DNA from 2 places in the Haliea sp. genome. Region 1 is predicted to be linked to the other one. Evidence: predicted binding sites of a transcription regulator. Region 1 holds the regulator's gene; the other holds the start of a gene.

What was found. Region 1 encodes FNR, which switches genes on or off when oxygen is low (the NO sensors DNR and NnrR bind a similar motif). Its sites were predicted from a motif close to TTGATNNNNATCAA; they were not measured.
Region 2: a site for FNR is predicted at 1,555-1,568, ahead of ppk2 (polyphosphate kinase 2). Genes of this name have one in related genera too.

Annotation. Positions count from the first base shown of each region.
Region 1 is NZ_JAWKZJ010000008.1:50,978-55,796, forward strand. It holds gene R3E49_RS14405 (DUF1631 family protein) at 1-498, shown strand, start outside; gene R3E49_RS14410 (helix-turn-helix transcriptional regulator) at 495-1,694, shown strand; gene fnr (fumarate/nitrate reduction transcriptional regulator Fnr) at 1,781-2,539, shown strand; gene R3E49_RS14420 (Yip1 family protein) at 2,656-3,258, shown strand; gene ccoN (cytochrome-c oxidase, cbb3-type subunit I) at 3,313-4,761, shown strand; gene ccoO (cytochrome-c oxidase, cbb3-type subunit II) at 4,758-4,819, shown strand, end outside.
Region 2 is NZ_JAWKZJ010000005.1:163,908-168,726, forward strand. It holds partial or broken gene R3E49_RS11075 (transposase) at 1-1,267, shown strand, start outside; gene ppk2 (polyphosphate kinase 2) at 1,631-2,704, shown strand; gene R3E49_RS11085 (hypothetical protein) at 2,756-2,932, opposite strand; partial or broken gene R3E49_RS11090 (transposase) at 3,116-4,575, shown strand.

The DNA.
Region 1 (4,819 bases):
GTAGCGATCAACCTGTCTGGGGCCAGCGTTACCGACGATGCCTTCCTGGACTTCCTGTTCGAGCAGATATCGGAGTTCGGTGTAGGCACCAACCGCCTGTGCTTCGAAATCACCGAAACCGGCACCATTTCCAACCTGGTGAAAGCGGCGGATTTCGTGCGGGCTTTCCGCAATATCGGCTGCAAGTTCTCCATCGATGACTTTGGCACCGGGCTGGCGAGCCACAATTACCTGCGCGAGCTGCCGGTGGACTACGTCAAGATCGACGGCAGCTTCATCACCAGCATCGACCAGGACAGCAACGATTACGCCATGGCGCGCTCGATCAACGACCTCGCCCACTTCCTCGGACAGGAAACCATTGCCGAATCCGTAGAGAATGAGAACATCATTCGCAAACTCCAGGAAATTGGTGTTGACTACCTGCAGGGCTGGGGTATTGGACGACCAAAACCGCTTGCGGAGGTCACCATGGATCTGTCGAGTATCGAAAAATGAGCCCGCGGAGCGATCCGCTGGACGTCGCATCGATCGGCGGTGTGCCCGCTGCCTATGATGACCTGGTGGCGGCCCTGTACCGCGGCCCACTGGAAAACCCGCCCTGGTCCTCAGCGCTCCCCCTGCTACGCAGCCTCGTTGAGTGTCAGGTGGTCTCACTGGTCCTGCGGCCACCCGCAGAAGACGATCGCGGCGTCATCCTGAACAGTGTGCGGCCAGCGGCGGACGGCACCGCCGCCCGGCCGCTTTCCGACCCGGCAGATTGGGAGGTCACCGCCTACCGCGAACAGTTTTTCGCGCTGGACCCGTTCGTCAATCTGCCGCCCGACAAGGTGGTGGCACTGGAGGACATTCTCAGCGACGATGAGCTGGTCGCCTCGGAGTATTACGAGCACTACCTGAAGTCCGCGGGGCTGTTTCGCATTCTCGGCCTGGACACGGTGGAGCCCGGAGGGATGCTGGCACGCCTGCGATTTTCCCGGCGCCACACTGAGCCGCCCTTCAACGACGACGAGCGCGCTGCCATTGCCCGCATCGCGCCCCACCTGCGTCTCTCCATCCAGCTGTATGCCACCCTGGGGCGCACCGCCTCGGAGCGCAACCTGTACGCCGGCGCCGTGGAACAGCTGGCGGTGGCCACCATCGTGCTCGACGAGCAGGGCCGCGTACTCAGCGCCAACACCGTCGCACGCGCGCTTCTGGAGGGCGACAACGGCCTCAGCGTACGTGGACAACACCTGGTCATTGAAGGGCGGGACAAGAATCGCGAGCTGCAGACCGCACTGGACACCATCATCAAGGCCCTGCACCGGGGCGAGGCGTCGGTCATCCGTGCCCTGCGCGTACCGCGCGGCGGTGATCGGGCGCAGCTGGGGCTGGTACTGCGCCCGGTCCCGGTTTCAGAGTGGGGTGAGGGCCAGTCCAGCCCCTGCGTTGCCGTGTTCATTTCCGACCCGGACCTGAATGAGCCCAGCTCTCAGGGCACCCTTGGCCAGCTGTTTGACCTCACCCCTGCCGAAGCCAACCTTGCCATCCTGCTGTCGCGGGGACTGAGCCTCGCTGAGGTGTCTGAGGCACAGAATATCTCGCAGCACACCGCCCGTGCCCAGCTCAAGTCCATTTTCGCCAAAACCGGCGTTTCGCGGCAGGCGGAACTGGTGCGACTGGTGCTGAAAAGTGTGGCCTCGCTGGGCTAGGAAATCGTTTTGCGAGCTGGCCCACAGAGGTTCAGTAGCCCTGTCAAATACACTATACTGCGCGTTACAAACCAGGGGAGTCACGCATGTCCATGCGCCTGCAAGATGTCAGTGAAACTGCGCCCTTGCGCTCGTGCACCCACGAGTACAAGGTCAACTGCGAAACCTGCCGCCTCAGCAAAGTCTGCCTGCCACTGGCCATCAACCACCAGGACCTGGAACAGCTGGAAAACATCATCCAGCGCAGCAAGCCGCTGCAGAAGAACGAACTGCTCTACCACGAAGGTACTCCGTTCCAGTCCATCTACGCCGTGCGCTCGGGTGCCGTAAAGGGCTATCGCACCACCAGCGACGGTCGCGAGCAGGTTACCGGCTTCTATTTCCCCGGCGAAATCCTCGGTATGGACGGCATCAGCAACAACAGCCACGCCTCCTCGGCGCGGGCGCTGGAGACCTCGGCCATCTGCGCCATACCTTTTGATTCCCTGGAGCGCCTGAGCGCCTCCATGCCCAGCCTTCAGCGCCACCTGTTCCAGCTCATGAGCCGTGAAATCACCGAGGATCAGCTGCTGATCACACTGCTCAGCAAAAACTCCGCTGACGAGCGCGTCGCCACCCTGTTGCTCAGCATTGCCAGCCGCAACGCGCGGCGCAACCTGAGCGCCAGCCAGTTCCGCCTGCCCATGTCGCGGGTGGATATCGGCAACTACCTGGGCCTGACCGTGGAAACCATCAGCCGGGTCTTCAGCAGGATGCAGAAAAACGGCATCCTCTGCGTCGACAACAAGGAAATCGAAATCCTGGATCAGGAAGCCCTGCAGCTGGCAGCCAACATCGCCAACTGACACCTCAAGCGGGAAGACCCCGCCGATTCTTGATCTGCATCATGGCCGCGGGCGAGCGGCCCGGTACACTTCGCCTGTGCCCGGCACCAGTCATTCTTTGGGGAGAAAAAAAACACATGATCCAGCACACGATCGGTCTTCTGACCAAACCCGGCGCCCAGTGGCGCAGCGTTGCCGGCCTGCCGACCAGCAGCCAGAACATCCTGGTGCTCTACCCCTGGGTGCTCGCCCTGATTCCTGCGGTTGCCTGGTATTTCGGCACCACCGACGTGGGCTGGACAGTGGGCAACGGGCCCGCCATACGCCTGACCTATGACAGCGCGCTACAACTCTGCATCCTGTTCTACTTCGCCATGGTCGGCTGCGTCGTCGCGGTGGGTTACTTCATCCACTGGATGGCGGGCACCTATGGGGCGGAAACATCCTTCGCCAAGGGCATCGTGGTCGCGGGTCTCACCGCTACACCGATGTTTGTCTTCGGCGCGGCGGGGTTCTACCCCCTGCTCTGGGTCGACCTGCTGATTGGGGTGGTAGCGGTGAGCTGGTCTGTGTATCTGCTCTACCTGGGCATCCCCATCATGATGAATATTCCGGAGGAGCGGGGTTTCCTGTTCTCTACCGCCGTGGTCGGTGTCGGCCTGGTTATCCTGGTATCGCTGCTGGTGACCACGGTGTTCCTCTGGGATCTCGGCGCAGGGCCAGCATTTACCGATGTGTAAAGGCATTTATCGAGCGGGCGATCTGCCTGACATTACTGACAGTGGAAACAAGACATGAGTGAACTCAACGCTGCACTGGAGCACTCGACCTACAACTACAAGGTCGTTCGCCAGTTTGCCATCATGACGGTCGTGTGGGGTATCGTGGGGATGCTGGTTGGCGTCCTGATCGCCGCCCAGCTCGCCTTCCCCATCCTCAACTTCGACCTGCCCTGGACCAGCTTCGGGCGCCTGCGCCCGCTGCACACCAACGCGGTGATCTTCGCGTTTGGCGGCAGCGCGCTGTTCGCGACATCGTACTACGTGGTTCAGCGCACCACCCAGGCGCGGCTGATTTCCGACAAGCTGGCGGCCTTCACGTTCTGGGGCTGGCAGGCGGTGATCGTGCTGGCGGCGGTGACGCTGCCACTGGGGATGACCTCTTCCAAGGAATACGCCGAGCTGGAATGGCCCATCGACCTGCTGATCGCCGTGGTCTGGGTCAGCTACGCCATCGTGTTCTTCGGTACCATCGCCAAGCGCAAGGTGAGCCACATCTACGTCGCCAACTGGTTCTTCGGCGGGTTCATCCTCACCGTGGCGGTCCTGCACATCATCAACAGTGCGGCGATTCCGGTCGGCCTTACAAAGTCCTACTCGGCCTACTCCGGCACCGTGGATGCCATGGTACAGTGGTGGTACGGGCACAACGCGGTGGGCTTTTTCCTGACCGCCGGCTTCCTGGGCATGATGTACTACTTCGTCCCCAAGCAGGCTGAACGCCCCGTATACTCCTACCGCCTGAGTATCGTGCACTTCTGGGCCCTGGTCGCCGTCTACATCTGGGCCGGCCCTCACCACCTTCACTACACCGCCCTGCCCGACTGGGCCCAGAGCCTGGGCATGGTCATGTCCATCATACTGCTCGCTCCCTCCTGGGGCGGCATGATCAACGGCATGATGACTCTGTCGGGCGCCTGGCACAAACTGCGCACCGATCCGATCCTGCGCTTCATGGTGGCCAGCCTGTCCTTCTACGGCATGTCTACCTTTGAAGGCCCGATGATGTCGATCAAGACGGTAAACGCCCTGTCCCACTATACCGACTGGACCATCGGCCACGTGCACTCCGGTGCCCTGGGCTGGGTTGCCATGATCTCGATCGGCTGTATCTATCACCTGATCCCGGTCCTGTTCGGCAAGGAGCGCATGTATAGCACGACCCTGATCAACACCCATTTCTGGATGTCGACCATCGGTACGGTACTGTATATCGCCTCCATGTGGGTCAACGGCATCCTGCAGGGCCTGATGTGGCGCGCCTACAACGATGACGGCACGCTGACCTACACCTTTGTCGAGTCAGTCGCCGCGAGCTACCCGGGCTACCTGGTTCGCCTCGCCGGTGGAGCCATCTTCTTCGGCGGTATGTTGATCATGGCCTACAACGTCTACATGACCACGCGCAAGGATGTCGCCGCACAGCCCCTGCCCGCTGGTGCCGCACAGGGGAGTCACGCATGAAGCATGAAGTCGTAGAGAAGAACGTTGGCCTGATGATGATCCTGATCATCGTGGCCAT
Region 2 (4,819 bases), on a different contig from region 1:
TTCTGCCCCAGTTGTGGCGCCCGCCGCATGGCCGAGACCGCCGCCCTACTGGCCGATGAGGTGTTTCCCGATGTCCCGCTTCGCCAGTGGGTCATCAGCTTCCCCTTCCCACTGCGCTTCCTGTTTGCGGCCTACCCCCAGGCCATGGGCAAGGTGCTGCGCATCGTTTACCGGGCGATCTCCACCCACCTGATCCACAAGACCGGATTCTCGCTCAAGGATGGCGCTACCGGGGCAGTGACGTTGATCCAGCGCTTCGGCAGCGCCCTTAACCTCAACATTCACTTTCATATTTTGTTCCTGGATGGCGTCTATGTGCATCGCGACAACAGACCGCCCCGCTTTCAGCGCGTCAAAGCACCGGACAAAGGCGAGTTGGAGGAGTTGGTTCAACTGATCAGCCAGCGCGTCGGCCGCTGCCTCGAACGCCAGGGCTTGCTGGAACAGGACACCGAGAGTGCCTGGCTGGACCTCGACCCCGCCGAGGATACCGATGCCATGCCCCAGATTCTGGGTAGTTCCGTCTCGTATCGAATCGCCGTTGGTCCCCAGCAAGGGCGAAAGGCCTTCATGATTCGCACCATCCGGCCACTGGAGCGCCCCGATCCAGGACTGGAGCGGGTGGCCAAGGCCAATGGCTTCTCTGCACGCCGGTGTCAGCTGTGAGGGGCATCAAAAAGACAAGCGTGAACATCTCTGCCGGTATATTGCCCGCCCTGCCGTGGCAGTTCCCCGCCTTTCACTGAGTGCCACTGGCAAGGTGGTTTACACCCTGAAGACACCGTACCGGGATGGAACGACACAGGTGGCCTTCGACCCGGTGGATTTCATTGCGCGGTTAGCTGCTCTGGCACCAAAACCGAGGGTCAATCTCACCCGCTACCACGGCGTCCTGGCACCGAACCATCGCTGGCGAGGGCTGGTCACACCAGCCAGGCGCGGTAAAGGCATCAAGTCCATCTCCAACGCAGAAGTCCGCACATCCGCCGAGCGTCATGCCGCAATGACCTGGGCTCAACGGCTAAAGCGTGTTTTCAATATAGACATCAGGGTCTGCGCCCGCTGCGGTGGACCTGCCAGGGTCATCGCGTGTATCGAGGACCAGGACGTCATCGACCGGATCCTGGACCACCTGCGCCAGAAGGAACAGGAAACGCCGGCTCGGCCATTGCTAGTGCCACCGACCAGAGCGCCACCTGGGGCGTTGCCGCTTTTCGCTGGGAAGGATTCCAGCACAACAGCACTACACCAGCAAGGAAGCCAGTGAAAACCGCATGGCATGAGCTGTTGCGTACTCTCGTTCAGGAATGAACGGATTTGAATGGCATGCTCAACGCCGCGAACAGGGTTTTCGGGTCAATAGCAGGAAACTTCGACAGGTCAGCAGGTCCAGTCGACACAATCAGCGAGGATGTCTACTCTCGATAGGCCGTTAATATTTCCTATCCTTCGAGGCGCGCGACCGGGTGACGCCGTGAATGGTCAGCATAGGGGACTCCGCTTGGTTTTCGGGCAGGTTAGAGCGGTATCTTGTCGCGGAAAAGCGGGAATGATTTGATCCAGCGCAAGGCGTGACGGTTATATGTCGGTTATGCTCATTCGGTTTATTAAAAATTGAAAGGGAAATGCGATGCCTGATGACAGCCCGAACCATGCCGTTCTCTCCGAACCTGCTGCGGCCAGCCCGTCCGAAGGAACCGGTCCGAAGCGCTTTCCGACCGTGACCCCCGACCAGGTGCGTGCGGCCTTTGAAAGCGGCAAATATCCTTATGCCCGCCGCATCGCCCGCAAGGGTTACGAGATCGAGAAGGCGAAGCTTCAGGCCGAGCTTCTGAAGGTGCAGAAATGGGCGCTGGAGACCGGGCAGAGATTCGTCATCCTCTTCGAGGGCCGCGATGCCGCCGGCAAGGGTGGCACGATCAAGCGCTTCAACGAACATCTCAACCCGCGCTTTGCCCGGGTCGTGGCGCTGAACAAGCCCACCGACGAAGAGCGCGGGCAATGGTATTTCCAGCGCTATATCAACCATCTGCCGACCTCGGGCGAGATGACCTTCTATGACCGCAGCTGGTACAACCGCGCCGGGGTCGAGCGGGTGATGGGCTTCTGCACCCCTTCGGAATATCTGGAATTCATGCGTCAGGCGCCGGAATTCGAACGGATGCTGGCCCGTTCGGGCATCCGGCTTTACAAATACTGGTTCTCGGTCACCCGAGAGGAGCAGCGCCGCCGCTTCAAGGCGCGCGAGACCGATCCGCTGAAGCAGTGGAAGCTCAGCCCGATCGACAAGGCCTCGCTGGGGAAATGGGACGAATATACCGAGGCCAAGGAGGCGATGTTCTTCTATACCGACACCGCCGACGCGCCCTGGGTCATCGTGAAGTCGAACGACAAGAAACGGGCGCGGCTGAACTGCATGCGGCATTTCCTGTCGACGCTGGATTATCCGGGCAAGGATCCGTCCATTGCCACGCCGCCCGATCCGCTGATCGTCGGCCATGCCAGCCATGTCGTGCATGGCATGTCGCATATCCTCGATGCCAGCAGGCCGCCGCAGGCTGGGGCTGAGGCGGAAAAGCCGGCCAAGAACACGGCGCCCGCGGCGGCGAAGACAGCCGCGCCGGAAGCTGCCAAGGATGCGAAGCCCGAGGCGAAAGCCGCCGCGCCGCAAGGCGCCAATGGCGCGGCGCGCGGCAAGGGATAAGATGCCGGCCCGGGCGGACGCGCACCGTCCGCCCGGCCTGACCGGTCATTGTTACAGCCAGTCCTCGACCCCGGTCCCGGTCAGTTCCGACAGGCTGGTCAGCCCTTCCTCGGCGGCGCGCTGATCGAGGCCGCGGGCGATATCCTCGGCCAGCGAAAAGCCCTGATAGATCAGCGCCGAATAAAGCTGGATCGCGCTCGCACCGGCGCGGAGCGTGCGGGCGCCCACGTCACTACCCGCATTCGCTCTGTAGTGACGTGGGCAGCGAGTGTCTTACACCTTCTTCCCCTCGGCAACCTACCGCATCGGATGAATCGCGACAGGCTCGCGGGCCACTTCGGATGTGGCATTATCCGGCCTCCCGATACAGGCTGGTTTGTTCGGTCTTCAGGTCTCCAAGGCGAAACCACCATGTTGGCACAAGGCAGGGATGGCCTTGGCAAAACCACCTACGAGCGCCATCAACCCGAGCAGACACTACTCTACCAGCTCGTCGAAGCGCACTACCCTGCCCTTGTGGACCAATTGGCTCAGCAGGGCAAATCCCTGCCAGACCATGTCCACCAGGAATTTGAGGCCTACCTGAAGTGCGGCCGCCTCGAACACGGCTTTCTCCGGGTACGCTGTGACAAATGTCATTTCGAACGACTTGTAGCGTTTTCCTGCAAGAAGCGCGGGTTCTGCCCCAGTTGTGGCGCCCGCCGCATGGCCGAGACCGCCGCCCTACTGGCCGATGAGGTGTTTCCCGATGTCCCGCTTCGCCAGTGGGTCATCAGCTTCCCCTTCCCACTGCGCTTCCTGTTTGCGGCCTACCCCCAGGCCATGGGCAAGGTGCTGCGCATCGTTTACCGGGCGATCTCCACCCACCTGATCCACAAGACCGGATTCTCGCTCAAGGATGGCGCTACCGGGGCAGTGACGTTGATCCAGCGCTTCGGCAGCGCCCTTAACCTCAACATTCACTTTCATATTTTGTTCCTGGATGGCGTCTATGTGCATCGCGACAACAGACCGCCCGCTTTCAGCGCGTCAAAGCACCGGACAAAGGCGAGTTGGAGGAGTTGGTTCAACTGATCAGCCAGCGCGTCGGCCGCTGCCTCGAACGCCAGGGCTTGCTGGAACAGGACACCGAGAGTGCCTGGCTGGACCTCGACCCCGCCGAGGATACCGATGCCATGCCCCAGATTCTGGGTAGTTCCGTCTCGTATCGAATCGCCGTTGGTCCCCAGCAAGGGCGAAAGGCCTTCATGATTCGCACCATCCGGCCACTGGAGCGCCCCGATCCAGGACTGGAGCGGGTGGCCAAGGCCAATGGCTTCTCTCTGCACGCCGGTGTCAGCTGTGAGGGGCATCAAAAAGACAAGCGTGAACATCTCTGCCGGTATATTGCCCGCCCTGCCGTGGCAGTTCCCCGCCTTTCACTGAGTGCCACTGGCAAGGTGGTTTACACCCTGAAGACACCGTACCGGGATGGAACGACACAGGTGGCCTTCGACCCGGTGGATTTCATTGCGCGGTTAGCTGCTCTGGCACCAAAACCGAGGGTCAATCTCACCCGCTACCACGGCGTCCTGGCACCGAACCATCGCTGGCGAGGGCTGGTCACACCAGCCAGGCGCGGTAAAGGCATCAAGTCCATCTCCAACGCAGAAGTCCGCACATCCGCCGAGCGTCATGCCGCAATGACCTGGGCTCAACGGCTAAAGCGTGTTTTCAATATAGACATCAGGGTCTGCGCCCGCTGCGGTGGACCTGCCAGGGTCATCGCGTGTATCGAGGACCAGGACGTCATCGACCGGATCCTGGACCACCTGCGCCAGAAGGAACAGGAAACGCCGGCTCGGCCATTGCTAGTGCCACCGACCAGAGCCACCTGGGGCGTTGCCGCTTTTCGCTGGGAAGGATTCCAGCACAACAGCACTACACCAGCAAGGAAGCCAGTGAAAACCGCATGGCATGAGCTGTTGCGTACTCTCGTTCAGGAATGAACGGATTTGAATGGCATGCTCAACGCCGCGAACAGGGTTTTCGGGTCAATAGCAGGAAACTTCGACAGGTCAGCAGGTCCAGTCGACACAATCAGCGAGGATGTCTACTCTCGATAGGCCGTTAATA